DNA from 4 places in the Yersinia alsatica genome. Region 4 is predicted to be linked to each of the others. Evidence: predicted binding sites of a transcription regulator. Region 4 holds the regulator's gene; each other region holds the start of a gene.

Region 1 (8,309 bases), 660 kb from region 4:
CCAGAAAAATTCGATATAAGTTAATACTAATCGATACTTAACAAAGGCCAAAATTGGCTTAATTTAGCGATTATCAGGCTATTTTTCATTTCATTTCCTACACTCATTAAGGGAGTCCTACACGTTCGGATCGTGTGTCGTGCGAAAATGCATCGAACCACAGTCAAAAAGCGAACGATAGGGGGTGGCTTTTGAGGCCCTGGGGGTGTTTATATCGGCTAGAGTGAGCGATGGCGTAGCAGGTTCAGGTCACTGACCTAATGCGTGTGATATCGCTGGGAGGATGATTATGATCAGTACCGTCGCGCTTTTTTGGGCTCTGTGTGTGGTATGTGTGATTAATATGGCACGTTATTATTCATCACTACGTGCTTTGTTGGTGGTATTGCGTGGTTGCGACCCGTTGCTGTATCAATATGTTGATGGCGGTGGATTTTTTACCTCCCATGGCCAGCCGAGCAAACAGATTAGATTAGTCGGTTATATCTTTGCTCAACGCTATCTTGATCACCATGATCCGGAGTTTATCCGCCGCTGTGAGAGATTACGTGGGCAATTTATACTGACCAGTGCACTTTGTGGTTTGGTCGTGGTCAGTCTGGTGGGACTAATGTTGTGGTATTAGTATGAAATCTTGGCATAACAGTATTTAAAAAGGCGACCTAATAAGGCCGCCTTTTATTTACCATTACTGCACGGTGCTATTACCGTTCAGTATCATCACAGTTTCGCGCTAAGGCGCACTATGACAGTAATACATTCGCTGGATTTAGATAAACTTCAATGCAATCCAATACAACCCGCCGGAGAGAAGAATAGAGATTGGCAAGGTTAACACCCACGCCAACATAATGTTCTTCACCGTCTTACTCTGTACACCACCACCATCAACCAACATGGTACCGGCAACAGCGGAAGAGAGCACTTGGGTTGTCGACACTGGCATACCGGTGTAACTGGCAATACCAATCGAGACCGCAGCAGTCATCTGGGCAGAAACCCCTTGGGCATAGGTCATGCCTTTCTTACCGATTTTCTCACCGATGGTCACTGCAACACGTTTCCAGCCAACCATGGTACCCAAAGAGAGGGCCAGAGCGACGGCAACGATAATCCAGGTTGGTGCATATTCCACTGTTTCCAACAAATCTGTGCGTAGATTGTTGAGGAAACGACGGTCTTGAGCACTGGTTTCTGGCAGTTTAGCCACAATTCCTGCGGTTTCGGCGACACACATCAGCAAGCGACGCATATGGCTGCGTTGGTCAACCGTCAGGTCGTCATAGCTTTGCAGATTAGCCAGCAGTGTTTGTGCTTGGTCAATGGCTATCATGGCGCGTGAGCTATCACAGTGGAACTGTGCTGGTGTATTCGGCAATGTTTCTGGTGTCGGTACCAATGGCTTCAGCGCGACAGCATGAGGTAAGGCCTCAATATGCTGCTGATAATATTGTTGCAGATGAGTCACTGCATCGCGGGTGCGGGCAATATCATAGCCGGTAGCACTCATATTCACGACAAACCCAGCCGGAGCCACACCGATTAATACCAGCATGATCAAGCCAATCCCTTTCTGACCATCGTTAGCGCCGTGAGAGAAACTCACGCCAATAGCCGATAAGATCAGTGCAGTACGGGTCCAGAATGGCGGTTTACGTTTACCGTCTTTCTTTTCACGTTCAGCGGGAGTCAGGTGAATACGTTGCTGCTTCTTGGTTCCGTTCCAGTAACGACGTAGCAGGAACACCATCAACCCAGCAATAACCAGACCCACAATCGGGGACAGGATTAATGACAGGAAGATTTGAATCATCTTAGGAACGTTCAGCGCATCTACTACAGATGTACTGGTCATTAATGCATTGGTTAAACCAATACCGATGATTGCACCAATCAGCGTATGTGAACTGGACGCTGGGATACCAAAATACCAAGTGCCCAAATTCCAGATAATCGCGGCCAGCAGCATAGAGAAGACCATGGCCAACCCATGTGCCGAACTGACGTTTAACAGCAGATCAGTAGGCAATAGGTGAACAATGGCATACGCCACGCTCAAACCGCCCAGCATCACGCCGAGGAAGTTAAACACCCCTGCCATCACGACAGCCACCTGGGAACGCATGGCACGGGTATAAATTACGGTCGCGACCGCATTGGCTGTATCATGAAAACCATTGATGGCTTCGTAAAACAGCACGAACAACAAAGCAAGAACTAACATTAGGCCGGTATGGAAATCCAGGCCAGCGAAAAGATGTAGCATAAGCGTTACGCCAGTTTGTGGACATGAACGCGGCGCATTATCAGTGACAATGGGGGGTGGGGAAAAGGAAAATATGACCTTTTTTTGACATGACCGCGGACTAGATCGTCCTTTTGCACAACATATGCATGTTATATCAGCAGGTTACTTAGTTTTACCGTATGAGACATTTTCTTACTATGGCTTCCTGTCGGTGGGCGACTTACAATCTCTCGCCGCAAATTTGTCGGTCGAATGAACTCAATAATACGCAAACCGACTAAAAGCGGACGATTTTGCAGCAATGATTTTCTGACTCAATGAGGCTCAGTGTGGAACAGTTTGATGTGGTAGTGATAGGTGCAGGTGCCGCGGGGCTATTCTGTGCGGCTCAGGCCGGGCAAGCAGGATGCCGGGTGCTATTAGTGGATAACGGTAAAAAAGCTGGGCGCAAGATTCTGATGTCTGGCGGTGGCCGCTGTAATTTTACTAATATGTTTGTAGAACCCGCCGCCTATCTTTCACAAAACCCTCATTTCTGTAAATCTGCTTTGGCGCGTTATACCCAATGGGATTTTATCGACCTGATGAATCGCTATGGTATCGCCTGGCATGAAAAAACATTAGGGCAGCTATTTTGCGACGACTCGGCACAACAAGTGGTTGAGTTGCTGCTGAAAGAGTGTGAATTGGGGCAAGTGACCATTCGACTGCGCAGTGATGTTCTGTCGGTCGAGAAAAACGAGAGTGGCTTCCTGCTCCATATCAACGATATGAAAGTGAGCGCTAACTCACTTGTTGTGGCTTCTGGTGGGCTGTCTATGCCTGGTTTGGGCGCATCGCCATTCGGCTATAAGCTGGCCGAACAGTTTGGCTTGAAAGTGTTGCCGACCCGCGCGGCTTTGGTGCCTTTTACCTTGCACAAACCTTTATTGGAGCATCTGCAAACTCTCTCCGGTGTTTCAGTGCCCGCAGTGGTCACGGCAGAGAATGGTACCAGTTTCCGGGAAAGTATTTTATTCACTCATCGTGGACTTTCTGGCCCGGCAATTTTGCAACTTTCAAGCTACTGGCAGGCTGGCGAGTATGTGAGCATTAACTTACTTCCTGATGCCGATTTAGATGCATTTTTGAACAATGAGCGGCAGGCGCATCCGAATCAGACATTGAAAAATACCTTGGCTCAACTGCTGCCGAAGCGGTTAGTAGAGTGTCTCCAGACTCTGGAGCAGCTACCAGATGTGACCCTAAAGCAATTAAATGCTCCGCAGCAAGCCACGTTAGTGGCGAACTTGCAGCAGTGGCGTGTACAGCCCAATGGAACTGAAGGTTATCGCACCGCTGAAGTCACTATCGGTGGTGTAGACACTCAAGAGCTCTCCTCTAAGACAATGGAGGCCCAAAAAGTGCCGGGATTGTACTTTATTGGCGAAGTTGTTGATGTTACTGGCTGGTTAGGTGGCTATAACTTCCAATGGGCCTGGAGCTCGGCCTGGGCTTGTGCGCAGGCATTGGCCGCGAAGCAGGCACAATGAAATTAGCCCGCTAAAACCACTGCGATGGTGCAATAAAGCCTCTTCGCCCGGTATATCCGAGCAAGAGGCAATAAAGAAATCAGTGCGGAATGACCCTTAACGCAGTGCCTGAAGAATATTATAGGCTGCCTGCACGCGGACAGGATTCGGGTAGTTTTTGTTAGCTAACATCACTATGCCGATCTTCTCCTCTGGGATGAAGACGATATAGGCGCCAAAGCCATTGGTCGCGCCAGTTTTATGCACCCAGGATGCCGGTGTTGCCAGCTGTGGTGGCAGCAATTCCTCGGCTTTACGTGGTTTCAAGGCGATATCATTGCCACTGTCGGCAATGACTGTTTGTGGATTGATAGGCCAGTTATACATTTCCCAACCCAATCCTTGGAACAAGTCTCCAGCCTGAAAATAGCGAGATTGAGCTGCGACTATCGCTTTCTTTAACTTATCGTTTTCGACCGATAGATTGTTTGGCTCCATATTGGCCTGCATAAATCTCACCATATCTTTCGTGGTGGATTTTACCCCATAGGCTTCCTCACCCAGCATGCCCAAGGTTACGCGTACCGGCTGACCATCCTTATATCCCCAAGCATAGTTTGACTGCATAGATTCAGGGACAGTGATAAAAGTATGTGTCAGTTTTAATGGCTGGAACACAGACTCTTTCATGTAGTTTTCGAAGGTTAATGGGCTATTTTTCACCGCTAACGCCCCGAATAAACCAATGCTGGCATTAGAGTAATTTCGCATTACACCAGGCGCCCACTCTGGCTGCCACTGCTGATAATATTGCCACAGTGATTTTTGGTCTGTAACCGAATCAGGCAGCTGCAGAGGAAGCCCACCTGCAGTGTAGGTCGCCAGATGCAGCATTTTCACACCTTGCCACTGACGTCCTGTTAGCTCAGGTGCGTATTTAGTCACTGGATCATTAAGATTCATGATGCCGGTTTGCGCGGCATATTCCCCAGCTATTCCGGTAAAGGTCTTACTGACCGAGCCCAGTTCAAACAGCGTATTTTCAGTCACCGGAATACCGGCTTTTATATCCGCTACACCATAGTTAAAAAATTGCGGCTTGCCGTCATAAAATACGGCGACGGCCATACCGGGAATTTCCTGTTGTTCGATCAATGGCTTAAGAGTTTTATTGACGATAGCCGCAACCTGCTGTTCCGTCAGTATGGTTTGTGCCGAGGTATAAAGTGGGGAAGCTGCGATAGCGGTAAAGACCAAAGTATTGATAATAGACTTTTTTAACATGGGGATATCTTCCATAAATTATAATAAGCGATAAGCAGTGTGGCTCCTTTTGCGCTGCCGATTCTGCGATGATTGACTATGGATAACAATCGATTATATTTGATACTTAATAATAGAAAAACTAACAGATAAATCTATGGTACGCAGTTATATTCCCTTAAATTCACTTCGTGCCTTCGAAGCCGCCGCCCGACAGTTAAGTTTTACTAAGGCTGCTATCGAATTAAATGTTACCCATGCAGCCATAAGCCAGCAGGTCAAAGCGCTGGAACAACGCCTTAATTGTCGGCTCTTTATTCGGATTTCTCGTGGATTAGTGTTAACAACCGAAGGCGAAAATCTGCTACCAATTCTTAATGATTCCTTTGATCGTATCGCAGACACACTCGACCGTTTTTCCGCTGGGGTGATGCGCGAAAAAGTCAGAGTTGGTGTTGTTGGAACCTTTGCAACCGGCTATCTATTGTCGCGTATGAAGAGTTTTCAACAGCGCTATCCACATGTCGATATTTTACTTTCAACGCACAACAATCGTGTTGATGTCGTGGCTGAAGGGCTGGATTACGCTATTCGTTATGGCAATGGAGCTTGGCATGATACCGAGTCGCAATTTTTGTGCGATGCGCCACTGGCTCCACTGTGTGCTCCTACATTGGCGGGGAGTTTACGCCACCCTAATGACCTGCAAAAATTTACCTTACTGCGTTCTTATCGGCGTGATGAATGGTCGGCATGGTTTGCTGCTGCTGGAGGATGTGTGCCTTCACCCTCCCAGCAAATAATGATGTTCGACTCGTCGGTAAGTATGCTGGAAGCGGCACAAGCAGAGATAGGTATTGCGCTGGCTCCACCGTCGATGTTTGCACACCTGTTACTAAGCGAACGTATTATCCAACCTTTTAGCACGGCGATTAACTTGGGCGGATATTGGTTAACTCGTCTGCAATCCCGCACAGAAACAGTGGCTATGCGGGATTTTTCACTATGGTTATTGTCTGAGATGAAATCTGAGAAAGTAGAGATGTAGCCTCAGTCTTAGTGGTTTCATCATTAAGTGGGTGGTTAACTTCTACTTAAGTTAAGGCTTACCCTCGTTGACGGTGAAAGAACTTAGGGTGTTATTATCTGCAAACCTCAGATCCAGAGTGCGTTGAGTTCCACGATTCATCACAATTGGTATGGGGAATAGCAAGGTGGAGGTTTTTTCATTCCAGCTATAGTGCCAAGTGAATGCAAGACTAAAATTGCTGGGTTCCTTCGGCGGCCCTAGGCGTGTTAGGACGTCCTTCTTTGTTGTCTTGCCTGGCACTAACCAATGTTTCAGCGCCGCCTGGTCGTAATTTCCCAGAGCCTGCTCATGGGAGCGTTCCTCACCGAAGAGACATCCCTGGAGTAAAGGCAAGATAATAACTAAGAAGGCAGCCCGCTTATTCAAAAGGATTTTCAACAAAAGTAGATACCTTTTTAAATTGGACTGGTTTTAGAATCGCCACACTGGTCGAAGGATCGGTTACAATTTGATTTAAATGAAAAATACACTTCCCAATTCGTTCTCCTGTATCAAAATTTACGTCGTAATCCTTGCCTGCTTCTGGGGTGAACAATACCGACATTTGGCACTGGCCCCGAAAGGTTGCATCAGTTGTGATCGAGATGATTATTGGCTGGGTTTTGACGCGAACTTCAAAATAATAACTTTTATAATCCTGCTGGCGATAACTCAGCTTGGGCATGCTTATATCGCGGGTATCGTTATAAAACCCCAGTGCAGTATGCGGGACTAGTTCTCGATCGATGTTGTCTTCTTTTGCCTTGATTGATGTGCCAGTCACGTTACTGACAAAGCGAATGCGGGCGATATTATTCCCTTCTCCCACGGGGTCTTGATATACCGGGGCTGAATGAAAAGGAGAAGTGCAGCCCGTAGAAATTAACGTCGTACCGAGCAGTGTAAAGGCCAAAATTTTATGCATAGAAATACGTCCAGTAGGAAATTTACTGGTTACTATCGGCTTGAAATTACTACACTTTAGTGATTTTTATTCAACGTGCGAACCCTGACACTATTTATTACGCATTATCTTAACAGGGAGCATTTGGCCCCTGATTCATCTGAATATGACCGTTACCTTGGTGTACTTCTAGATTTCTTACTCGGAAGTTGTGTTCCCGCCAGACTTGGCATGGCTTGGCGCATGATATCGAGAAACGCGCGCAATCTGGCCGGGTAAAAACTGGCGTGGGGGTAAACTAAATAGATGGGTAAAGGTAATCCGTGCCAGTCTGGTGCCAGATGGACTAATCGTCCTTGTGCCAGGTCGTCGCTGATTACCCATGTTGATGCAATCCCTGCTCCTAATCCTGCCAGTGCAGCGTTACGTAATGCATACAGGCTGTCGGTACTCAACTGTGGTTCAATGGAAAAACGCTGGATTTCGCCATTAGTTTTATGACTAAGAACGACTTCATTACGGTAAAACGAATTTAATGCTATCCAATGAAAATCCAGCAATTGTTCGGGATGTGTGGGCAGCGGTTTGTTGTTTAATAACTCCGGTGCGGCCACGACGATGCGCGGTACTTCCGCGAGAAGAATGGCGACAACCGAAGGGTCGGTTACTGCCCCAACTTGAATGGCACAATCAATACCTTCAGCAATAAAATCTGGGCGACGGTCGTTTAGCGTCCATTCAACCGACATTTTCGGGTAACGATATAGATAGTCTTTAAGTGGTTTGATTAACTGATCTTGCCCAAAAGCGTGCGGAACCAATACACGCAATAAGCCCCTAGGTTCATCTGTCGCGGCACGTAGGTCATCCTCCATGGCATTCCAGCTTGCAACTAATTCTTTGGCGTGGGAATAACAACGCTCGCCATCATCAGTCAACTTCATAATATGCGTGGTACGTTGCAATAACTTCAAACCCAGCAAACGTTCCAGTGTTTGCAAGCGGCGGCTAATTGTTGGTTGGCTTGTGCCCAGACGTGCTGCTGCCCCGGACAAACTTCCCGCCTCGACAATGCGAATAAATGTTTGCATCAACTCTATACGGTCAATGCCAGATAAATTAGTTTCAGTCATACGTACAGCGTATAACAGTTTTACTCTTCGGGCGACTACCACGATGTGTCTGTGCAGGCAAAAATATAGCCTCAATCACATTACAGGTAGCCATCATGTCAGTCATTCAAACCACATCAAGCCCCACAGAAAGCATTGAGCAAAGCCTATCCGGACGGACAGTTCTTATGTTGGCAACCGG
Region 2 (8,309 bases), 470 kb from region 4:
CTGAAGGCCATTTGACGCGCTTGCGTCGGTTGGGCAAGGTACAAGAACTGTCGGATGCTGCTGAAAAGCAAGATCTGCACGGTGGTACCGGCATTGCGCACACCCGCTGGGCCACTCATGGTGCGCCATCTGAGGCGAATGCTCACCCGCATGTTTCTGATTATATCTCCGTGGTTCATAACGGCATTATCGAAAATCACGAACCTTTGCGTGAGTTACTGGCGAGTCGTGGCTATAGCTTCAGCTCTGAAACTGATACTGAAGTTATCGCTCACCTGGTCCATTGGGAACAGCAACAAGGCGGTTCTTTGTTGGAAGTGGTGAAGCGTGTTATCCCACAACTGCGTGGCGCATACGGCACTGTGGTGATGGATAGCCGTGACCCAAGCCGCTTGGTTGCCGCTCGTTCAGGTAGCCCATTGGTTATCGGTTGTGGCATTGGTGAAAACTTTATCGCCTCTGACCAGCTTGCTCTGTTACCTGTTACCCGCCGTTTCATTTTCCTTGAAGAAGGTGATGTGGTTGAAGTGACTCGCCACAGCGTCAGTATTTTTGACAAACAAGGCAATGCCATTGAGCGTCCGGAAACTGAATCTCAGTTGCAGTACGATGCAGGCGACAAAGGTGTTTATCGCCACTACATGCAAAAAGAGATTTATGAGCAGCCAACAGCAATTAAAAATACGTTGGAAGGCCGCCTAAATAACGGAAAAATTGACTTGTCTGAGCTAGGCCCGAACGCTGATGCTTTGCTGGCTGATGTCCAACATATTCAAATCATAGCCTGTGGTACTTCTTACAACTCGGGTATGGTTTCACGTTATTGGTTTGAAGCTCTGGCTGGCGTGCCTTGTGATGTTGAAATTGCCTCTGAATTCCGTTATCGCAAACCTGCGGTGCGCCCGAATAGTCTGTTAATCACGTTGTCACAATCGGGTGAAACGGCCGATACCTTGGCGGCTTTGCGCTTGTCGAAAGAGCTGGGCTATTTAGGCTCGCTGGCAATTTGTAACGTTGCAGGTTCATCACTGGTTCGTGAATCAGATTTGGCTCTGATGACCAAAGCCGGGACTGAGATTGGCGTTGCCTCAACCAAAGCTTTTACCACTCAATTGACCGTATTATTGATGTTGGTCGGCCGTATTGGTTTACTGAAAGGCATTAAGGACGGCTTGAAGCTGGAACAAGAAATTGTTGAAGCATTGCAATCCTTACCTGTCCATATTGAGCAAATGTTGTCGCTGGATAAAACCATTGAAGCCTTAGCCGAAGGTTTCTCTGATAAGCACAATGCATTGTTCCTGGGTCGCGGTGATCAATACCCGATCGCAATGGAAGGCGCACTGAAGCTGAAGGAGATTTCTTATATTCATGCTGAAGCTTACGCTGCCGGTGAGTTGAAACACGGCCCATTAGCTTTGATTGATGCCAATATGCCCGTTATCGTGGTGGCACCTAACAATGAATTATTGGAAAAACTGAAATCCAACATTGAAGAGGTTCGCGCTCGCGGTGGCTTGCTGTATGTGTTTGCTGATGCAGATGCCGGTTTTACCAACAGCGAAGGGGTTAAGATTGTGCCATTGCCTCATGTTGAAGAGATTATTGCGCCAATTTTCTACACCGTGCCGCTACAGCTACTGGCTTACCATGTTGCGCTGATTAAAGGTACTGATGTGGATAAACCACGCAACCTGGCGAAATCGGTAACGGTTGAATAACGCATAACCAGTATCCCATAAATAAAAGCCGGCATTTGTCGGCTTTTTTGTCTTTCGCCACTCAGTAATAAATTGTCATTTTCGATGAGAAAATAGTCAGATATTTTGCTGCCTTATAAATGATAAAATGAACTTATTCATGAATTAAAGATAAAAAATAACGACTAACTTTTTGATAATTAATGTTTTTATGGTTGCCCCAATTCCTTGTCATATAACTGTAACATTACGTACATTTTTCTGTCATTAAACTGTCCTATTTTCCCTCCTGCACCATACTTAATCTGATGAAAACAATTTAGAGTTAATTCTAATATCCCATTAGGAGGGATTATGAAACTGATGCGTACCACCGTAGCCAGCATTGTGGCAGCGACTTTATCTATGACCACTGTGTCCGCGTTCGCTGCTGCAAGCCTGACAGGTGCAGGTGCGACATTCCCCGCGCCGGTGTATGCCAAGTGGGCAGATTCTTATCAGAAAGAAACAGGTAACAAAGTTAACTATCAGGGGATCGGTTCTTCAGGTGGCGTGAAACAAATCATTGCCAATACTGTTGATTTCGGTGCTTCTGATGCGCCATTAGCAGACGACAAATTGGCTGCTGAAGGTTTGTTCCAATTCCCAACAGTGATTGGCGGTGTGGTGCTAGCCGTGAATATCCCTGGCATTAAGTCCGGTGAGCTAACATTAGATGGTAAAACACTGGGTGATATCTACCTGGGCAATGTGAAAAAGTGGAATGACCCGGCGATTGTGAAGCTGAATCCGGGCGTTAAACTACCTGATCAAAATATTGCTGTCGTACGTCGTGCTGATGGTTCCGGTACTTCATTCGTGTTCACCAGCTACCTGGCTAAAGTGAATGCAGACTGGAAAGAAAAAGTGGGCGCGGGCTCTACTGTTAACTGGCCAACAGGTTTGGGCGGTAAAGGTAACGATGGTATTGCCGCATTCGTTCAACGTCTGCCAGGTGCTATTGGCTACGTAGAATATGCCTATGCCAAACAGAATAATCTGGCTTACACCAAACTGATTTCTGCTGATGGGAAACCAGTGAGCCCGACTGAGCACAGCTTTAGCTCTGCGGCAAAAGGTGTAGACTGGAGCAAAACATTCGCTCAAGATTTGACCAATCAAAAAGGTGATGATGTATGGCCAATTACATCAACAACATTCATTTTGATGCACAAAGAGCAGAAAAATCCTGCTAGCGGCACTGAAGTGCTGAAGTTCTTTGATTGGGCCTATAAAAACGGCGCTAAACAAGCTAACGCACTGGATTACGCAACATTGCCAGATGAAGTGGTAGAGCAAGTACGTGCAGCCTGGAAAACTCAGATTAAAGACAGCAGCGGTAAGCCACTGTTCTGATTGAATACAGTTTGCGTTCGATGCTTTTGCTCCAATAAGTGATTTATACAAGATTGGTTTAATCAATTGCTCCCTCCCTATTTGGGGAGGGAAATAATACCCCGATGAGAAGAGAGTCTATGGCTGCTTATAAGCCGACGATCAAAGCACCGAGTAAATACGGTGACATCATTTTCAGTGCGCTGGTTAAGCTGGCAGCGCTGATTACCCTATTTATGTTGGGCGGCATAATCGTTTCATTGATTGTGGCTTCCTGGCCAAGTATCGAAAAGTTTGGTTTTGCTTTCCTGTGGACCAAAGAGTGGGATCCTCCGGCTGAGCAGTTCGGTGCATTGGTGCCAATTTACGGCACAATTGTGACCTCTGTTATTGCCTTGCTCATTGCGGTTCCCGTCAGTTTTGGTATTGCCCTGTTCCTGACTGAGTTAGCACCAAACTGGTTAAAACGCCCACTGGGTGTGGCTATTGAGTTACTGGCGGCAATCCCAAGTATTGTTTACGGTATGTGGGGTTTGTTTGTATTCGCTCCCCTCTTTGCCCGTTATTTTCAAGAGCCTGTCGGTAACGTGATGTCCGGTATCCCCATTATTGGTGTGCTGTTCTCAGGCCCCGCATTCGGTATTGGTATTCTGGCGGCCGGTGTCATCTTAGCCATCATGATTATTCCTTACATTGCGGCAGTGATGCGCGATGTGTTTGAACAAACCCCAGTGATGATGAAAGAGTCGGCTTACGGTATTGGCTGCACCACTTGGGAAGTTATCTGGCGCATTGTGCTGCCTTATACCAAAAATGGTGTTATTGGTGGCGTGATGTTGGGGCTGGGTCGTGCATTGGGTGAAACCATGGCGGTGACCTTTATTATCGGTAATACCTACCAGCTCGACAGCTTCTCGCTGTTTATGCCGGGCAACAGTATTACTTCCGCGCTGGCGAATGAATTTGCTGAAGCCGAGTCCGGCTTGCATACCGCCGCGTTGATGGAGTTGGGTCTGATCTTGTTCGTCATTACCTTTATTGTACTGGCTTTATCTAAGCTCATGATTCTGCGTCTGGCTAAGAAAGAGGGGCGCTAAGATGGCAACGATGGATATGCGAAGTGATGCGACGCTGTTAGAAACCCGCCGTAAAAAGCAGGCTTGGCGGCGTCAAAAGAACCGGATTGCCTTAATACTTTCAATGGCAACCATGGCATTTGGCTTGTTTTGGTTAGTGTGGATTTTATTCTCTACAGTGACCAAAGGTATCGACGGCATGTCTTTGGCACTGTTTACCGAGATGACGCCGCCACCGAATACCGCGGGTGGGGGGTTAGCCAATGCCATTGCCGGGAGTGGCCTGTTAATTCTGTGGGCGACAGTCATTGGTACCCCACTGGGTATCATGGCAGGGATTTATCTGGCCGAATATGGTCGTAAATCCTGGCTGGCGGAAATCACCCGCTTTATCAACGATATTTTGTTATCCGCGCCCTCCATCGTGGTCGGCCTGTTTGTGTACACCATTGTCGTGGCCAAGATGGAGCACTTCTCCGGTTGGGCAGGGGTGATTGCTCTGGCGCTGTTACAGGTGCCGATTGTTATTCGTACCACCGAGAATATGCTGAAACTGGTGCCCGATAGCTTGCGAGAAGCAGCTTATGCATTAGGGACACCAAAGTGGCGCATGATATCGGCGATTACTTTGAAAGCCTCAATCTCCGGCATTCTGACCGGCATTTTGCTGGCGGTGGCGCGTATTGCGGGCGAAACAGCACCATTGCTGTTCACCTCGCTTTCCAATCAGTTCTGGAGTACCGACCTGAGCCGGCCTATCGCCAACTTACCGGTCACCATATTTAAGTTTGCCATGAGCCCGTTTGTCGAATGGCAACAACTGGCATGGGCAGGGGTGCTGCTGATTACCCTGTGCGTACTGTTACTGAATATTCTGGCTCGGGTTGTTTTCGCGAAGAAAAAGCATTGATTGGCTGAGAGAAAATCAGCAATAAGTCATGAAAATACCGATTCGCCAATAAATTCCAAAATGCTGCTCCGGCGGCATTGGCTAAAAGAGAGAAGTCTTGATGAGTATGGCTACTGACATCAACAACAGCAAAATTCAGGTTCGCGATCTGAACTTCTACTACGGCAAATTCCATGCGCTGAAGAACATCTCGCTGGATATTGCCAAAAACCAGGTCACGGCATTCATCGGGCCATCAGGTTGCGGTAAATCGACGCTGCTGCGCACCTTTAACAAAATGTACCAGCTGTATCCGGATCAACGTGCTGAAGGCGATATTTTATTGGATGGGCAGAATATCCTGACCGATAAACAAGATATCGCGTTGTTGCGGGCAAAAGTTGGCATGGTTTTCCAAAAGCCAACGCCGTTCCCGATGTCAATTTACGATAACATTGCTTTTGGTGTGAAACTGTTCGAGAACTTGTCGCGCACCGATATGGATGAGCGCGTGCAATGGGCTCTGACCAAAGCTGCACTGTGGAATGAAACTAAAGATAAGCTGCACCAGAGTGGTTACAGCTTGTCCGGTGGGCAACAACAGCGTTTGTGCATTGCCCGCGGTATCGCTATTCGCCCGGACGTATTGTTGCTTGATGAACCTTGCTCAGCGCTTGACCCAATCTCTACCGGTCGCATTGAAGAGCTGATCAGCGAGCTGAAATCTGACTATACCGTGGTGATTGTTACGCACAACATGCAGCAGGCAGCCCGCTGTTCAGATCACACAGCATTTATGTATCTGGGCGAGCTAATTGAATTCAGTGATACAGACACCCTGTTTACCGCCCCACAGCAAAAACAGACGGAAGATTATATTACTGGTCGCTATGGTTGATGGCTTTGGAGCCGATCACATTCATTTCGCCTACTTATACGTACGGGAAGTATCATGGATAACCTGAATCTTAATAAACATATTTCCGGCCAGTTCAATGCCGAACTCGAGCATATCCGCACCCAAGTGTTAACCATGGGCGGGCTGGTGGAACAACAATTATCTGACGCGATCACCGCAATGCATAATCAGGACGGTGAATTAGCGAAGCAGGTTATTGCTGGCGATAAAAAGGTCAATATGATGGAAGTGGCCATTGATGAAGCTTGTGTGCGCATCATTGCCAAACGTCAGCCAACAGCTAGCGACTTGCGTTTGGTGATGGCTATCATCAAGACCATTTCTGAATTAGAACGCATTGGTGATGTGGCGGATAAAATTTGCCGCACAGCGCTGGAAAAGTTCTCCCATCAGCACCAACCTTTATTGGTCAGTCTGGAGTCTTTGGGCCGTCATACTGTACAGATGCTGCATGATGTTCTGGATGCTTTTGCCCGTATGGATTTAGATGAAGCCATCCGGATTTATCGTGAAGATAGGAAAGTTGACCAAGAATATGAAGGCATAGTGCGCCAGTTGATGACTTATATGATGGAAGATCCGCGCACCATACCCAGCGTATTGACGGCACTGTTCTGCGCTCGCTCAATTGAACGTATTGGGGATCGCTGCCAGAATATTTGTGAATTCATTTTCTACTTCGTCAAAGGGCAAGATTTCCGCCACCTTGGTGGTGATGATTTAGAGAAACTGCTTTCGAGTAAGACTGAAAAATAACGACTTCCCCAATCAGGTTGAGCATTTATGCTTGATTGGGGCCGCTTTATTAACATCCTTCCTCAGGTATTAACCCCACTTTTATTCTCCTTATCCGTTAGTTTTACATCCGTTTATATTTCACCCTCCATTGATTGCCATAATACCAAGGTCTTATTTAATTGTTTCACACTGGGCGGGATGAGTGAATATAAGTCTATATAGGCCAAATAATATTGCACTTAGCCTGTTCTGGGTGCTATGGACTACATGTTTGGTTGGCTATATCGCCTACAATTTGTTTTTTTATCTTCTTCTTGCCCCGACTTTATTCCTCATTTTCATACTGATAAATATTATGTTTAAAAAGAAATCAAGTAACCATGAAAAGGTATCACCGGTGACTCATTCTCCTCTAAATACTGCTGCGCCAATCTCTAATCCTCCCTCTGATACCGCGAAGACAAATACCATTATCGCCGCGGGTACAAAATTAAACGGCGATATTACCCTTGATGGCGATATTCAAATTTATGGCGTGGTAATCGGTGATATTACTGTTACTGACGGCACAATTAGATTGATGCGCAGTGGCCATATTGAAGGGAACTTAACCGCGCCGCATATTACGGTCGATGGGCGTATTGATGGGGTTTGTGTTTCCCAGCATCTGGAAATTTTAGAGAATGGCCGTTTAAATGGCATTGTAAAAGGCAGTAATTTCTCCATCAAAAAAGGCGGTATCTTCATTGGTCAGTCAGAGATTGCTGACGAGTCTGTGGCTCAGCCCAAGAGTAAAATAAAACCTGCTGAGGTCGTTAATCTTAAAAAGATAGTCACCGAAACAGACACTGCTGAAGTTAACGGGAGCAGTAAATAATTGACTGAGATTAATTGGTTATAAATATATCGTTTTATATTATTTCCTGACCTAACGCCGAATTGCTAGCTTACACACATCGCAATATCTTAATCCTGTTAGGAGCTTTCAATGAAGCAATCTCTATCCACGAAAAAAACGGCTTTGGCATTAACGTTGTTAGCCGGTTTGGCGACACTTTCTGGTGCGGCTCATGCTGATAAACTGGATGATATCAAGCAAGCTGGAGTGGTGCGGATTGCTGTTTTTGATAGCAACCCACCATTTGGTTATATTGACCCACAGACTAAAAAACTGGTGGGATATGACGTGGATGTGGCAAATGCCATTGCTAAAGATTTAGGTGTCAAAGTTGAATTACGCGCCACCAATCCGGCTAACCGTATTCCATTGCTGACAGCTAAAAAAGTGGATCTGATTGCTGCCAACTTCACCATTACCGATGAGCGCGCCAAAGAAGTGAACTTCAGTCTGCCTTATTTTGCTACTGGGCAGAAATTTATCGCCCATAAAGGCGTGCTAAAAACACCGGAAGACATCGGTAAGTTACGTATCGGTGCGGATAAAGGCACCGTACAGGAAATAACCCTGCGTGAGCATTATCCAACAGCTAAAGTTATTTCCTATGATGATACGCCGCTGGCATTTACTGCCCTGCGTAATGGGAATGTGCAGGCAATCACTCAAGATGATGCCAAATTAGTGGGTTTGTTGGGTAATCTGCCAGAGGCACAAA
Region 3 (8,309 bases), 1.9 Mb from region 4:
CTAAATTAGGCGTGATTGACGAACGCCCGCCCGGCAAGTGGGGCAGCGACCACTGGTTAAGAAACTCCGGCTGAGTAAACCCAAGCAAGCTGTGATTTGCCAGTTCATCAATGGTATGAGGGGTGCCGTGGCGTTGTAGATAATCAGGGCTGGCAAGGATGCGTACGCGGCTGGCTCCGAGCAAACGGGCATGGATAGTCGAGTCACGCAGCGCGCCGATACGAATAGCGATATCGGTGCGTTGTTCAAGTAAATCGATATTGAGGTCGTCGGTATTCAGCTCAAGAATAATTTGCGGATATAACGCGCGAAAACCGCTGATCATCGGCACAATCACATGCTGCATAAAAGGTGCCGCCGCATTGACACGCAGCCGCCCGGCAGGTTTTAAGCGCCGCAGGGCAATTTGTTCTTCGGCATCATCCACAGCACCCAAAATCTGCCGCGCATGGCTGAGGAACAACTCGCCCTCTTCTGTTAGCTCTAATCGCCGGGTGGTACGGCGCAACAATGTTGTAGCGAGCTTTTGTTCCAGCCGGCTCAAGGCGCGGCTGATACCCGATGTTGTCTGGCTGCGCTGTTCCGCAGCCGCCGTAATTGAGCCGCAGTCAACGACCGAGGTAAAAGCCTGCAACTCTTCTAACGTCACTTTCATCGATCAAACCTCGATTTCAGCGGTATCCCCTTTCTCTTGCAGCCAATTGCGGCGATCTTCGGAGCGCTTTTTCGCCAATAGCATATCCATCATTGCCATGGTCTTATCAATATCATCATCACCGATAGTCAACTGCACTAAGCGGCGAGTGTTCGGGTCCAAGGTGGTTTCACGTAACTGCAACGGGTTCATTTCGCCCAGCCCTTTAAAGCGCTGCACATTTGGCTTACCGCGTTTGCGTTTTAGTTGCTCCAGAACACCGGCTTTCTCTTCTTCATCCAGGGCATAAAATACTTCTTTACCCAAATCGATGCGGTATAGCGGCGGCATTGCTACATAAACGTGGCCATTGCGTACCAGAGCACGGAAGTGGCGCACAAACAGCGCGCAAAGCAGCGTCGCGATATGCAAGCCATCGGAGTCCGCATCCGCAAGGATACAAATTTTACCGTAACGTAATTGGCTCAAATCTTCGCTGTCGGGATCAATACCAATAGCGACTGAAATATCATGAACTTCCTGTGAAGCGAGGACTTCATCTGAAGAGACTTCCCAAGTATTCAGGATTTTCCCTTTTAGCGGCATGATCGCTTGATATTCGCGGTCGCGCGCCTGCTTGGCAGAACCGCCAGCGGAGTCCCCTTCCACCAGAAACAGCTCCGTCATGCTCAAGTCTTGCGAAGTACAATCAGCCAGCTTGCCGGGTAATGCTGGGCCGCTAGTCAGTTTCTTACGCACCACTTTTTTGGCGGCTCGCATGCGACGTTGGGCGCTGGAAATAGCCAGCTCAGCCAACTGTTCTGCGGCTTGCACGTTCTGATTCAGCCACAGGCTAAAAGCATCTTTTACCACGCCGGACACAAAAGCCGCGCACTGACGTGAGGAGAGTCGCTCTTTGGTCTGGCCGGCAAATTGTGGGTCCTGCATTTTTACTGACAATACGTAAGCACAGCGCTCCCAGATATCGTCCGCCGAGAGTTTGACGCCGCGTGGCAAGATATTGCGGTATTCACAAAACTCGCGCATGGCATCAAGCAAGCCCTGACGTAAACCATTAACGTGGGTGCCGCCCTGCATGGTCGGAATCAGGTTAACGTAACTTTCAGTCAGCAGCTCGCCGCCTTCCGGTAACCATAATAGCGCCCAGTCGATAGCTTCGGTATCACCGGCAAAAGAGCCAACAAACGGCACTTCTGGCAGTGTAATCAAGCCATTCACCGCTTCCATCAGATAGTCGGTCAGGCCGTCGGCATAGCACCAACGCTGCTCGGTATTATTCACCTGATCTTTAAAGACGATTTCTACGCCCGGGCACAGTACTGCTTTAGCTTTCAGCAAATGCGACAAGCGGGACACAGAGAAACGCGGGCTGTCGAAGAAAGAAACATCTGGCCAGAAATGCACGCTAGTGCCGGTATTACGTTTACCGCAGGTGCCAATGACCTGTAAATCCTGCACTTTATCGCCATTTTCAAAAGCGATACTGTAGATTTGACTATCACGACGTACGGTAACTTCTACCCGCTTGGATAAGGCATTAACAACTGAAATACCGACGCCGTGTAAACCACCAGAAAACTGATAGTTTTTATTAGAGAATTTGCCGCCTGCATGTAAACGACACAAAATCAGTTCAACCGCAGGAACACCTTCTTCTGGATGGATATCAACCGGCATCCCACGGCCATCATCAATCACCTCAAGTGATTGATCGGCATGCAAGATCACATCAATGCGGCGAGCATGTCCTGCCAGAGCCTCATCGACGCTGTTATCAATCACCTCTTGACCAAGGTGGTTTGGTCGCGTGGTATCCGTGTACATTCCCGGACGACGACGCACTGGTTCTAAACCGCTGAGTACTTCAATGGCATCAGCGTTATAGCTGGATTCAGTCATGGTTTGATTAATATTCGGCTAATGGTTGGAAGGCTAGACATGCCCGACAGACCATCATGGCCTGCGGTACAATACCCACTGTTTGGGTGGAGCTTAAACCACCAGATATCAAGCGGTTGCTAGCCCTAAAAAAGTCACAATCGGGGAGAAATAATGATCAAAGCCAACAAAGGCGTGATTCCCACCTGATTCTACTGTTTGCCGACAAGGGGTGTAATAGGCAACCGCTTGACGGTAGTCGAGGATCTCATCCCCGGTTTGCTGCAATAACCAGAGTAAATCCGGTGATGCCAGCTTTTCAATCTGCATGGCTTTCAGATCATAAATATGTCGAGACTCTAACACATATTGTTGCCCGGTGTAGGGGTTCTCATTCTCGCCCAGATAATCGTTGAGCAGCTCAAATGGACGCACTGCCGGGTTAACAACCACCGCAGGAATACTAAAACGCTGGGAAAGCCAGGTGGCAAAATAACCGCCAAGGGAGGAGCCAACAATACCAATGGATTGCCCGGCTTTATCCATCACAATGCTCTCCAGCATTTCTGCTGCCTCCGCCGGATAAGGCGGTAATTGTGGGGTCAGCATCTCAATGTGAGGATGGTGCTCCTGCAACCAGCTTTTAAACGTGGTGGCTTTCGCTGAGCGGGGGGAGCTATTAAAGCCGTGAATATATAGAAGCGTACTCATCAATAACCATCCGAGTCCATGTCCGGGCAGAACTCATCACTGGCTAACCGACGAACCTCAGTTTCAAGTATTCCATCAGGCAGTAAATCGAGATAGCGCCATCCCGGGGCCACAGTATCAAGCGTAAAATTAGTACAGTGTGGTTTGAACTGCACACAAGTAGAAGGGCTGGCGAGCAAGCGCTTACCATACCAATCGAGATCCAAGTCCTGATGAATATGGCCGCACAGCAAAGTGGTAACTCGCGGATAGCGCGTCAGCACCGCCGCGAGCATATGGGCATTACGCAGGCTGTGCTGATCGAGCCAGGTACAACCAGACGGCATTGGATGATGGTGCAATAATACCAAGGTATAGCGTTCTGGATGTGCCACCAGACAACGCTCCATCCACTCCAACTGATAGTCACTCAGTTCACCGTAAGGAACACCAAAAACTTGGCTGTCTAATAGCAGAATTTGCCAATGCTCACCGACCAGAACATGCTTTGAAGGCGCAATACTCGCATCCGCCAAGGCATCAACCATAGCGGGTTGAAAATCATGATTACCGGGGAGCCATACACAAGGTGCAGGCAAGCGTGAGATGCCCTTAGCAAAATTCTGATAAGCAGCAACAGAATGATCCTGAGCCAAATCACCGGTCGCAACAATGAGATCAAATGGGCGCTGTTCAGCAATAATCGCATCCAACACAGCGCGATAGCTGCGGGATGTGTTTACACCCAGCAAGGTCTCATGTTCCCCCGCAAAGAGGTGGGTATCTGTTATTTGTAAAATTCTGGCCTTGGCCCCACTTGCCATAGGCAGTTTAAACAGGCTTTCCAAATGGTGTCCTTGTTTTTGCACCCTTCCCAACCAGATTTATCAGGTATCTTTACCCTCTGTCGGTCAGGCTATAAGTCTGTCTAACAAACCGGAACTGCCACTGCTCCATGCGCCAAACAATAGCGCAACCAGTCAGCAAGAAACTGGTTAATTTGATGCTTTTCGTCCCGCTGATGCAACTTTTTATTCGGATAATCATAACTTGCTTTGAAGCGGGAGATCTGCTGACTGGCACACACTTCCGCGACCTGCGCATCATGATAGAGCCGCACCACCATAGAAGGCAGGCTCCAGTGACTGACAGCGGGTTCAGTCTGAACTATCTCAACGACAGAAGTGTAGCGGGTCGATTCAATAATTGTCAGTTGATAACTGGCGCCATTAACCTGATAAGCCACGCTTTCACCCACTTCATCGACGCGCGGTATCAAACGACGCAATTGCGCGAAATTAGTTTCGCATACTCGCATCATTTCAGGAAAATCAGGGGTGTAGCGCTTAACCATTATTATGCTCGCTTTTTTTACGACTGCCATTCTTCTCTCAGGGACTGATGGTGCAACGCCAACCATTGTAATGCAATGATCGAAGCTGCGTTATCAATAGCACCTTCTTCAACCCAACGACAAGCCTGCTCGCGGCTGACAACATGAACCCGAATATCTTCATTTTCATCCGCCAGCCCATGAATACCACTCGCGGTAGTTGCATCGACTTCACCCACCATAATGGATAAACGCTCACTGGTCCCACCAGGACTGGCCAGATAACTGAGCACCGGCTTACAGCGGCCAATATGAATTCCCGCCTCTTCCTCAGCCTCACGACGCGCCACGTCTTCGACACTTTCGCCGTCTTCAATCATCCCGGCTATCATCTCTAATAACCAAGGTGATGGGCTGCTGTCAATGGCGGCAATCCGCAACTGTTCTATCAGCACGACTTCATCTCGCACCGGGTCATAAGCTAATAACACTGCAGCATGACCGCGCTCAAAAATTTCGCGTTTAACCTCCCCACTCATTTCGCCATTAAACAGACGATGGCGAAACCGGTACAAATTCAGTGAAAAAAAGCCACGGTACAGTGTTTCACGTGCAATAATTTCCACATCATTCTTGTCGAAGGTCACCGGTGAGGGCTTTGCTGAAGATGGTGCTGATGTCATTGGATGCTCTCCTTACTTAAGTATCTAGCCTGAATTGTGATTTTTGATGACACCTAAATGACATCATACAAGGCCGATAACGGTGCAATCATACTTTTATTAGTCATGCTTTTTTATTAAAAGTATCACCACGTCATGGACTTCACGCCATATCCTGACAGACTTAACGCAGGCTACAAGATTTTAAAATAACAGGCATCATTAGTTGATAAAAATCGGCTAGTAGATAGAAATGAGTTTGCGAGCTGAGATTGGCGGTTTTATCGCGGTGGCTTGATAAGCGATAGTTTGATAATAGATTATTTGATAAACATAGCGCGAGACAGATTAGTTGTCTGAATACTCATTTAGGTTTGTGATAGATTTAAGTAAATTTAGGCGAGATGGCACAATCAGCCACCTTATCCCATTGGCAGACTCTGATAGAATCGGCAACAATTCGTCTATCGACAGCTACCATAGTAATATTGCCGCACAACTGCTGCACAACAAGGACTGCAAATGAAGAAACTGCTCCCCCTTCTTATCGGGCTGAGTCTGGCTGGTTTCAGTACCATGAGCCAGGCAGAGAACTTGCTGCAAGTTTATAAGCAAGCCAGGGATAGTAACCCGGATTTACGCAAATCAGCGGCTGACCGCGATGCTGCATATGAAAAGATTAATGAAGCTCGCAGCCCGCTGTTACCACAGCTTGGTTTAGGCGCAGGTTACACCCATACCAATGGTTTCCGCGATGCTTCTGATAGCCCTGATAGCAATGCGACGTCAGGCTCACTGCAACTGACCCAAACTATTTTCGACATGTCCAAATGGCGTGCGCTGACCTTACAAGAAAAAGCCGCAGGTATTCAGGACGTTACGTTCCAGACCAGTGAACAACAACTGATTCTGGACACAGCAACAGCTTATTTTGCCGTCCTGAACGCCATTGATACTCTGTCTTATACTGAAGCACAGAAGCAGTCTGTCTATCGCCAGTTAGACCAAACAACCCAGCGCTTCAATGTGGGTTTAGTCGCCATCACTGACGTACAGAACGCCCGTGCCAGCTACGATACAGTATTAGCGGATGAAGTAACTGCCCGTAATAACCTGGATAATGCGCTGGAAAATCTGCGCCAGATTACCGGTGTTTATTACCCTGAGCTGGCATCACTGAATGTGGACCGTTTGAAAACTGAACGCCCGCAAGCCGTCAATAACCTGTTGAAAGATGCTGAAAAACGTAACCTTTCGTTGCTTTCTGCCCGTTTGAGCCAAGATTTGGCGCGTGAGCAGATTAAATCAGCAGAAACTGGTTATATGCCAACTATCGATTTGACTGCATCATCTTCAATCACCAATACCCGTTACAGCGGTGGTACACCAAGCACTCAACAGGTGAACAATGATGCGGGTCAGAACAAAATTGGCGTGCAACTGAGCTTACCGTTGTACAGCGGTGGGGCGACCAATTCTGCGGTAAAACAAGCACAGTATAATTTTGTTGGGGCCAGTGAGCAGCTAGAAAGTGCCCACCGTAGTGTGGTGCAAACCGTACGTTCCTCATTCAATAACATCTCAGCCTCAATCAGCAGTATTAAGGCTTATGAGCAGGTCGTCATTTCTAACCAAAGCTCATTGGATGCAATGGAAGCCGGTTACCAAGTGGGGACTCGTACTATTCTGGATGTGTTGACTGCAACAACTAACTTGTATCAGTCGAAGCAGCAACTCGCCAATGCGCGTTATACCTATTTGATTAATCAGTTAAATATCAAATCTGCATTGGGTACGCTGAACATGAACGACCTAATGGCGCTGAATGGTGTACTGGATAAACCAGTCCCAACTTCAGCCACCAGCCTGGCGCCGGATAATGCTAACCAGAATGCTTATGCTGATGGTACTGGCACTCAGTCAGCACCACGTGCCACTACAGTGAGTCAGCCGACTACCGCAGCGACACGTAACGGTAATCCATTCCGTAACTAATTTTTAGTGATTTAAACTCTCCGGGCGCAGTCTCAAAAAGCTGCGCCCGACTTATTTTCCCCGATTCCATCATGCTGCTACCCAGCATTTTTCAGCAATGAAAAAAGCGCGGTAACCCCCAGCTTTTCGTATAACTTTGTAAAGTCTCCTCCTCACTGTCCCTCACGCTTTAATTTCATACACATTTCCCCTATTCTTAGGGCACTTACTGGGAATGGGCATTGAACGCCCGGAAATGAGACAAATAATGATGAAACGGACTCAAAACATCAATCAAGAGACTTTCCGTAAATCCTGGCGCAGTTACCGCCTTGCGCCAGTAGCTTTAGCCGTCAGTGCCGTATTTATGCTGGCTGGCTGCGAAAAAACCGATGAAACCGTCTCTTTGTACCAAAATGCTGACGATTGCTCTCAAGCAAATCCATCAAAGAGCGCGGAATGCACCACCGCTTACAATACCGCGTTGCAGGAAGCGGCTAAAACAGCGCCTAAATATGCGACTCGTGAAGACTGTGTTGCTGAATTTGGTGAGTCACAATGTACTCAGGCTCCAGCTCAAGCGGGCATGGTGCCTACATCGTCATCTTCTTCTGAAACCACAGCAGCAGCAGCACCACAGCAAAGTGGCAGTATGTGGATGCCATTAATGGCCGGTTATATGATGGGCCGGATGATGGGCGGCGGAGCAAGCCAGCCATTATTCACCTCTAAAGCCCCAAATAGCCCAGCCAATGGCAAGTTTGTCGATGCGACCGGTAAAAACTTTGGTTCAGCGACCACTGGCCGCACCATGACGGTACCGAGAACCGCCATGGCACCGAAGCCTGCCGTGACAAATACCATCACCCGTGGTGGTTTTGGTGAGTCAGTAGCTAAGCAATCTTCTATGCAACGCAGTGCAGCAACATCATCTAAAACCAGCACGCGCAGCATGGGTGGCTAAGGTCTGATTAATGAAACGTTTAGCGATTAGCGAACGCCCGGACTGGCGCGAAAAAGCCACCGAATTCGGTTTCCGTTTCCACACCATGTATGGCGAGCCGTACTGGTGTGAAGATGCCTATTACGAATTCACTCTGGCACAAATTGAAGAGCT
Region 4 (8,309 bases):
TTGGCGTACTCAGGGCATCGATACCGCCGCCCACACGAGCCAGTGCGATAACGGTAATCACCGGTAATCCAACCGCAGTAATCAGGAAGCCCAAAGCAGCCCACCAAACATGTTCACCCGATTGTAAACCAACCATCGGTGGGAAGATGATGTTGCCAGCTCCAACGAATAAGGCAAAGGTCATAAAACCTAATGCCATAATATCTTTAGACGATAAACGATGACTCATAGTGGTGTGTGTTGCCTAGTTAAATGACCAAAAGAAAAAGTTCTACGTTGTGGCCTTTCCGATGTGATCGAAACGATATAAAGCTCTGATAAACGCAAACTCCGGCGGTTAATAAGCAATCTATTTCGTCAGTATGCAGTGTTTTTGAAGTTATTTGCAGGTGGAATAGGCCAACAACGGCGGTAAGTAGACCGTTTATAGCGGAGAAAGGCAAGTCAGGATCACAAAAGCAGAGTCTTCATCCAGACAATCTTTTCAAACCAGTCAATCATGCCAGATTTAGAGAAATACACGCCATATGATTTGTATCATTTATAGCCACCCATTAACATTTTAATCAGCAAAACCTAGCTCTTTTCGGGTATGGCTAAGCACCTCGGGGGGCAATGGCAAATAACCATCGTGAGTGACCCGTTGTTGCCCTTCGGGTGATAAAACACGCTCAAGAAAGGCTGCGGTTAAAGGTTCCAGCGGTTGGCCCGGCGCTTTATTAATATAGATGTACAAATAACGCGCCAACGGATAGTTACCGTCTTTGACGTTTTCAGCGGTTGGCATCACAAAATCCTGACCATTCACCGCCAATGCCAGCGGTTTAACCCCACTGTTACGAAAACCAATGCTGGCATAGCCAATGCCATTTAATGAACCAGCCACGGCTTGCACAACGGATGCAGAACCGGGCAATTCATTGACATTATTAACAAAATCACCATCACACAATACTCGGTGCTTGAAGAAACCATAGGTTCCCGAGGCTGAATTTCGGCTATAGCGTTGCAGTGAACGATCCGTCCAGCGTCCCCCCAATCCCAACTCACCAAAACGAACAATGCGATGAGGCTCCCCACAGCGGCGATTCTGCGAGAAAATAGCATCAAGCTGAGGCAACGTTATTTTATTCAATGGGTTGTCTCGATGAACAAACACCACTAATGCATCAACGGCAACAGGTATGGCAAGGGGGGGATAACCATAACGCTGGGTAAATGCATTAATTTCAGCCGCTTTCATTGACCGACTCATCGGGCCAAGTTGGGCGGCCCCCGCAGCCAATGCCGCAGGAGCCGTAGAGGAACCCGCCGCCTGTATTTGCAAATTAACGCCGGGGTAATGATGATTGAAATCTTCGGCCCACAAAGACATCAGATTGGCCAAAGTGTCAGAGCCGACACTGGAAAGATTACCGGATAATGTATGACTGGCAGAAATCGACGATGATGGCAGCCCGCTCGCCACAGGCGCTAGCGCCGTCGGTTGCGCTAAAACGCCATAGCTAAACCACAGCATAGCATTCAATAGCGCCAGTTTTCCCCATCTCATCAATTTAGTATCCGTGCCGTCTTAGGATTTGACTGCATTCTCGGTTAAAACCGTCGGAACAATCAACCGATTCGGCAAGGTAAAAATAAATCGCGTCCCCAAACCGATTTCACTCATCACATCCAGACGGGCATCGTGGTGGCTCAATGCATGCTTCACAATGGCCAACCCTAACCCACTGCCGCCAGTCTGCCTTGAACGTGCTTTATCCACCCGATAGAAGCGTTCAGTAAGGCGCGGAACATGCTCAGGACCAATACCCGGCCCATTATCACTAACCTGAAACTGTGCACCCTGCGGCGTTTGCTGCCAACACACCTCAATTTTAGTCCCTTCAGGTGTGTGGTTGACTGCGTTATAGACCAAGTTAGAAACCGCACTGCGCAATTGGTCTTCATTGCCGAAGACCTTCAGTTGCTCATTAATTCGAAACGTAATCTCATGACGCCCATTACTCAATGCCTGAACCTCATGCTGTAGCATCTTCAGCATGCGGGGAATATCCACCTGCTCATTTAGATCCACATTAGGTGCGGCTTCAATTCGTGATAGCGTCAATAGTTGTTTTACCAACCCATCCATCCGCTTGGTTTGTTCCTGCATCGTCCCTAAGGCTTTTTCACGTAATGGGCCAGCCAACTCTTGGTCATGCATCATTTCCAGATACCCCTGCAACACTGTCAGTGGGGTACGCAGTTCATGGCTGACATTAGCAAAAAAGTTACGGCGAGCACCTTCCAACTGGCGCATTTGGGTAACATCTCGGGCGACCATAAGTAATTGCCCTTCAGAATAAGGCATCACACGGAACTCAACGTAATAACCATTATTCAATTGCAGGGTCAGGGGGCGAGAAAACTCTTGTTGTTGCAGATATTGGCTAAATTCCGGGTAGCGCAATAAGTTGAGAATATGCTGACCATTATCTTCCGGCCAACGGAACCCCAACAGTTGCTGGGCCAATCCATTACACCAGAAAATATTGCCGTCAATGGTGGTAATCACCACCGCATCAGGTAATGATTCTGCACCACTGCGGAAACGTTTGATAAGCAAGGCTAATTCCCGCCGACGCCGACGATTTCGCAACTGCATCTGGTATAAGCCGTAAAATAAAGGCTCCCAGCTCCAGCGCCCGGCGGGGGGAGTCATGCTGCGGTCTAACCACAGCCAGTGAGATAATTTGAGTTGGTTATAGAAATTCCAGACCAGTGCCGCTACTACTGAAACCAGTAATAGCCAAGGAAGGTAGCCGATAAAGGCACCTAACAATAATGCAGGCAGACAAAAAAGAGCCAGCTCTAGAGCCAGCGTTTTCCACGATAAACGTTCTAACACAACGAATTCTCCGGCACTGAAAACTCAGTAGCGCGTTGAGAAACGATATCCAGTTCCCCGGACGGTTTGTACCATTCTGTCATGACCATTAACTTCAAGCGCCTTACGTAACCGACGAATATGCACGTCAACCGTGCGATCTTCTACATAAACGTTAGTGCCCCAGACATAATTAAGCAACTGCTCACGGCTGTATACCCGCTCAGGATGGGTCATAAAGAAGTGCAGCAGTTTAAATTCGGTTGGCCCCATATCAAGCGCCTGTTCATTGGCCATCACCCGGTGCGAGGAAGGGTCAAGGCTCAATCCTTGCATTTCAATCACTTCCTCTACAGCCATTGGTGAGATCCGGCGCATAACCGCTTTAATGCGCGCCACCAGCTCTTTTGGCGAAAAAGGCTTGGTAATATAATCATCGGCACCCACTTCCAAACCACGCACTCGGTCTTCTTCTTCACCACGGGCAGTCAACATCATTACTGGAATATCTCGAGTCAGCGCTTCGCGTTTCATATGCTTAATAAACTGAATACCTGAGCCACCGGGCAACATCCAGTCCAACAGCACTAAATCAGGGAAAGGCTCCGACAAACGCGTTACCGCGCTGTCATAATCTTCGGCTTCTAACGGTTGGTAACCATTCTGTTCCAACACAAAGCACACCATCTCACGGATTGGTGCTTCATCTTCCACCACAAGTATGCGTCTTGCCATCATCAACCCTGCCAGTAAGTTAGTGGTCACTATGTTATGTCGCGAGCCATTATGCGTCAGTTTTGTGACATTTTTATGAAAAACATCACGCTATCATAAGCAATAAGCATAGTGATAAATTTCATGTTAATTGCAAAATACAGCACTCAAATTTGCGAAGCTTCTCGGAGATTTCTCCCATAGCTTCTTTTTAGCCGCGACATCCCGCAAACAGCGTTTATAATCAGCGCCATTCTATGAAAGATAACCTGCCATAGCGGGAGTTTTATGCGCATTATTCACACCTCTGACTGGCATTTAGGCCAACATTTCTTCACCAAAAGCCGTGCTGCTGAACATCAGGCTTTTTTGCATTGGCTTATTGAGCAAATTGAAGATAATCAGGTGGATGCGCTAATCGTTGCCGGTGACATATTTGATACTGGCTCGCCTCCCAGTTATGCCCGCGAGCTTTATAATCGTTTTGTGGTCGAGCTCCAACCCACTGGCTGCCAGTTGGTGGTGCTGGGGGGGAACCACGATTCAGTCTCAACACTGAATGAATCACGGGGTTTGCTTTCCTATCTAAATACCACTGTAATTTCCTGTGCCAGCAGCCATCTGGATCAGCAAATCATTATTCTGAAAGACCGCCAGCACCAGCCCGCAGCACTGCTGTGCGCCATTCCTTTTCTACGACCCCGTGATTTAGTGACCAGTCAGGCAGGTGAATCTGGCGGGCAAAAGCAACTGGCATTGCAAGAAGCAATCGCGGCTCACTATCAGGCGCTATATCAGCGAGCTGTTGAACGGCGTTCCGAGCTAAATTTACCCTTACCGATTATCGCCACCGGGCACCTGACTACTGTTGGTGTGACGACCAGTGACTCGGTTCGCGATATTTATATCGGCACATTGGATGCTTTCCCGGCGCAAGCTTTCCCTCCTGCGGATTATATTGCTTTGGGTCATATCCATCGTGCTCAGCAAGTGGCCAAAACTGAACATATTCGTTACAGCGGCTCGCCAATCGCCTTGAGTTTTGATGAGTTAAGCAAGGAGAAAAGCGTCTATCTGGTGGAATTTACGCAACAAACATTGTCGTCAGTTACCCCACTGTTTATTCCACAATTTCAGCCAATGCAGCTAGTCAAAGGTGATTTACCGCAGATAGAGCAACAGTTGGCTAAATTCGCTGACCACCAAGGTTTACCGGTATGGTTGGATATCGAGGTTGCCACTCAAGACTATCTCACTGATATCCAAAGACGAATTCAAGCACTAACTGCGGAACTCCCAGTTGAAGTGGTGTTATTACGCCGCAGTAAAGAGCAACGCAATATCGGAATAGACCGGCAAGAAAAAGAGACCCTCAATGAGCTGAGTGTGTCTGATGTATTTGAGCGCAGACTGGCACTGGAGGCCGATTTAGCCGAGCCGCGCCAACAGCGTATGCGCCAAATGTTTCATCAAGTTATTGAAGACGTAACGCAAGGCAAAGATGCCGCAGAGGAGCAATCTATATGAGAATTTTAAGCCTGCGTCTGAAAAACATTAACTCTCTGCAAGGCGAGTGGAAGATAGATTTCACCGCTGAGCCGTTTGCCAGCAACGGATTATTCGCGATCACTGGCCCCACTGGCGCCGGTAAAACCACACTGTTGGATGCAATTTGTCTTGCGTTGTACCACCAGACTCCACGGCTGAATGTCACGCCCAGCCAGAATGAATTAATGACCCGCCATACAGCGGAGTCACTGGCCGAAGTTGAGTTTGAGGTAAAAGGCACCCGCTACCGCGCATTCTGGAGCCAGCGCCGCGCTAAAAATAGCCCAGAAGGGAATCTGCAAGCCCCTAAAGTTGAATTGGCGCTCTGCGAAGACGGCAAAATTCTGGCGGATAAAGTACGTGACAAATTGGATATGGTGGCGGCAATCACTGGGCTGGATTTTGGCCGTTTTACCAAATCCATGATGCTGTCGCAGGGGCAATTTGCTGCGTTCCTCAATGCTGATGCCAATGATCGTGCGGAATTATTAGAAGAGTTAACCGGCACCGACATCTATGGGCGGCTATCTGAGCATGTATTTGAGCAACATAAGCAGGCTAAGATCTCGCTGGATGCTTTACATCAGCGTGCCAGTGGCATTGAACTGCTGAATGAAGAGCAGCGCCTGGCTGTGGCGCAACAAATTGATGCTCTTGGCGAACAAGAAAAGCAACTCACCTCAGAGCAACAAACCAATCAGAAACAGATAAACTGGCTAGTCGGTTGGCAGCAGCAGCAAAAAAATCTGCTGGAATTTCAGCAACAGCAAAAACTCATTGAGCAAGAATACCAACAGGCTCAGCCGGAGTTGCAACGACTGGCCCGTAGTGAGCCCGCAGAAAAACTACGTCCTTTGCTGCGAGAATGTTCACGCAGCCAGCAAGATTTGCAACAAATACAACTGCGTGTCACTACTCTGGCCCAACAACAGCAACAACTTCAGGCGCAACTTACCCCGCTGGCTGAAGCACTGGAGCAAGCCAACTTAGCTCGCCAGCAGCAAGCTACCAAACAGCATGAGCAAGAAACACTAATTGAACAAAAAGTGGTGCCACTGGATAACCTTATTACCCAGCAACAGCATCTCTTGGCGCAGCTTGCGACACAGCTACAGCAACTGCGAGGTAAAGAGCAACAAAGTAAACAACAGCTAGAACTCAATGAGCGGCAACTGCAACAAACCCATCAACGCCTGCAACAACTGGCTGAATATGCACATATTAATGCTCACCATCAACATTGGGAAAAAAATCTACCTTTGTGGCGTGAGCAATTCCGTCAGTTACATATACAGCAACAACAATCCGTTGAAAGCGAGCAACAGTTACAGCAACTGGTTACGTTGCTCAACAACTTGCAACAGCAAACTGCCACACTGAACGAGCAGGATAAACAGCAGCAAGCGGCATTAGTGCAAGCCAACTTGCAAGCAAGCAGCATCCAGCAACAACTATCGGCACTTGAGCAGTTGCACCCCTCGGCACAGTTACGCCACCAGTTGAGTGAACTCCAGCAACAGCGGGCAGTGCGACAGCAATTAGCGGCATTATCCCCTCTAGCGCAGCAAGTTCAGACACAGCACGATAAACAGCAGCAACAGTTAATTAGTCAGCAACAGCAGCTAAAGCAACTGGAACAGCAGTTAGCCGAAAAACGTCAACGATATAAACAACAAAAACAGCATCTGACGGATTTGGAAGCCCTTCTGGATCGCGAAAAGCAGATAGTCCGCCTAGAAGCAGAAAGGGCCAAACTGCAACCAGGTGATGCTTGCCCACTATGTGGCGCAGTGGATCACCCGGCGATTACTGAGTATCAAGCGGTAAAACCATCAGAAACTGCGGTACGAGTTGAGGCGCTGCGCCTTCAGGTTGAACAACTCTTCACCGCCGGAACAGAATTACGTACACAAGTAGGAAATACCCAACAGCAGCAGTTGCGTCTGGAACAAGAGCTACAACAAAGCCAGCAGCAACTGGCGGATTATCACCAACGCTGGCAAACACTGACAAAACCGTTGGCGCTGACATTGGCATTAAATGACGTGGCGGCGTTAACAATCTGGCTGGAACAACAGGAGCAGTCTGAACAGTTCTGCCAGCAAAAACTGGCCGAATATGAACAACTGAACCAGCAACATCAACAAGCCAAAGATATGCTGGCCCAAGCAGAGCAACTGCAACAAAAGCATCAACAACAGTTATCACTGGTGCTTCAGCGTCAACAAGATACCCAGCAATCCCACCAACAATTGGTTGCCCAACATCAGCGCCAGCAAGATGAGTTGGCAAAAATGCGCCAAAGTTTCAGCGATGCTCTGGCGGCAGTTTCGCTATCAATACCTGAAACAAGTCAGCAGGAAAGTTGGCTGGCACAACGCGAAGCAGAAAATCAGCGCTGGCATCAGTATCAACAAGAGCAACAACAACTGGAACTTGGGCAAAAAGCACTGGAAACGCAGATTGAAAATGAGCGTCGCCACTTGCAAGAATATGTCGACCAATTATCAGTCCTTAGCCTGCAACATCAACAAGCTGAAATCCTGCTGCAACAACACAATCAGCATCGCCACGCCCTATTTGGCGACGACAATGTGACCGAGGCACGTCAGCGACTACGCCAGCAACAGCAGCAAGTAGAATTAGCACAACAGAATGCAGCGACGGCCCTGCAACAAGCTCAATCCCAACTTCACCTGATATCCGGTGAACTGGCAGGTTTAGAGCAGCAGCAGCAACAAAATCAGCAGCGCGCCGCCACCGCCCAAACTGAATTACAGCAAGCACTGGCAAACAGTGAGTTCATTGATGAAGCAGCCTTAACCGCAGCATTACTAAGCGAAGAAGAAAGGCAACGTTTGCAGCAATGGCAGCAACAATTGAGCGAGCGCCAGCAACAAGCCAATATCCGACTACAACAAGCCAATGAAGCATTGGAGCAATATCTCCAAGCTTGCCCTGCCGGTGTGTCTCAAACCTCTGAATTGACACTATTACAGCAGCAGTCAGAGCAACTACTGGCACAGTTAAAAGCCAATACATTGCGTCAAGGTGAATTACGCAATCAGCTAGAGAGCGACGCCGTTCGTCGTAGCAATCAGCACGCGCTGTTTGAGCAAATTGAACGTAGCCAACAACAATATGATGATTGGAGCTATCTCAATCACTTAATTGGCTC

The links. The regulator PhoB, encoded in region 4, activates phosphate uptake and scavenging genes when phosphate is short. The targets are predictions, from matches to a motif close to CTGTCATAAAACTGNCNNAT.
Positions count from the first base shown of each region.
Region 1: the regulator PhoB is predicted to act here: its motif matches at 2,338-2,357, upstream of pitA (inorganic phosphate transporter PitA).
Region 2: the regulator PhoB is predicted to act here: its motif matches at 1,962-1,981, upstream of pstS (phosphate ABC transporter substrate-binding protein PstS).
Region 3: the regulator PhoB is predicted to act here: its motif matches at 5,518-5,537, upstream of tolC (outer membrane channel protein TolC).

Region 1 covers NZ_CP104006.1:162,570-170,878, forward strand. Annotated here, with positions in the region: gene uspB (universal stress protein UspB) at 290-625, shown strand; gene pitA (inorganic phosphate transporter PitA) at 770-2,266, opposite strand; gene N0H69_RS00665 (BaiN/RdsA family NAD(P)/FAD-dependent oxidoreductase) at 2,578-3,780, shown strand; gene ampC (class C beta-lactamase) at 3,877-5,043, opposite strand; gene ampR (LysR family transcriptional regulator AmpR) at 5,180-6,070, shown strand; gene N0H69_RS00680 (hypothetical protein) at 6,471-7,016, opposite strand; gene N0H69_RS00685 (LysR family transcriptional regulator) at 7,169-8,128, opposite strand; gene N0H69_RS00690 (MFS transporter) at 8,224-8,309, shown strand, end outside.
Region 2 covers NZ_CP104006.1:4,872,955-4,881,263, forward strand. Annotated here, with positions in the region: gene glmS (glutamine--fructose-6-phosphate transaminase (isomerizing)) at 1-1,721, shown strand, start outside; gene pstS (phosphate ABC transporter substrate-binding protein PstS) at 2,055-3,095, shown strand; gene pstC (phosphate ABC transporter permease PstC) at 3,215-4,171, shown strand; gene pstA (phosphate ABC transporter permease PstA) at 4,173-5,060, shown strand; gene pstB (phosphate ABC transporter ATP-binding protein PstB) at 5,161-5,937, shown strand; gene phoU (phosphate signaling complex protein PhoU) at 5,992-6,714, shown strand; gene N0H69_RS22065 (bactofilin family protein) at 6,968-7,573, shown strand; gene N0H69_RS22070 (ABC transporter substrate-binding protein) at 7,685-8,309, shown strand, end outside.
Region 3 covers NZ_CP104006.1:1,388,740-1,397,048, reverse strand. Annotated here, with positions in the region: gene N0H69_RS06120 (LysR family transcriptional regulator) at 1-655, opposite strand, end outside; gene parE (DNA topoisomerase IV subunit B) at 659-2,554, opposite strand; gene yqiA (esterase YqiA) at 2,663-3,244, opposite strand; gene cpdA (3',5'-cyclic-AMP phosphodiesterase) at 3,244-4,071, opposite strand; gene N0H69_RS06100 (DUF1249 family protein) at 4,152-4,577, opposite strand; gene nudF (ADP-ribose diphosphatase) at 4,595-5,239, opposite strand; gene tolC (outer membrane channel protein TolC) at 5,741-7,213, shown strand; gene N0H69_RS06085 (DUF1190 family protein) at 7,464-8,156, shown strand; gene N0H69_RS06080 (glutathionylspermidine synthase family protein) at 8,167-8,309, shown strand, end outside.
Region 4 covers NZ_CP104006.1:4,404,521-4,412,829, forward strand. Annotated here, with positions in the region: gene brnQ (branched-chain amino acid transport system II carrier protein) at 1-229, opposite strand, end outside; gene N0H69_RS19940 (PstS family phosphate ABC transporter substrate-binding protein) at 563-1,552, opposite strand; gene phoR (phosphate regulon sensor histidine kinase PhoR) at 1,574-2,890, opposite strand; gene phoB (phosphate response regulator transcription factor PhoB) at 2,915-3,604, opposite strand; gene sbcD (exonuclease subunit SbcD) at 3,872-5,110, shown strand; gene N0H69_RS19960 (AAA family ATPase) at 5,107-8,309, shown strand, end outside.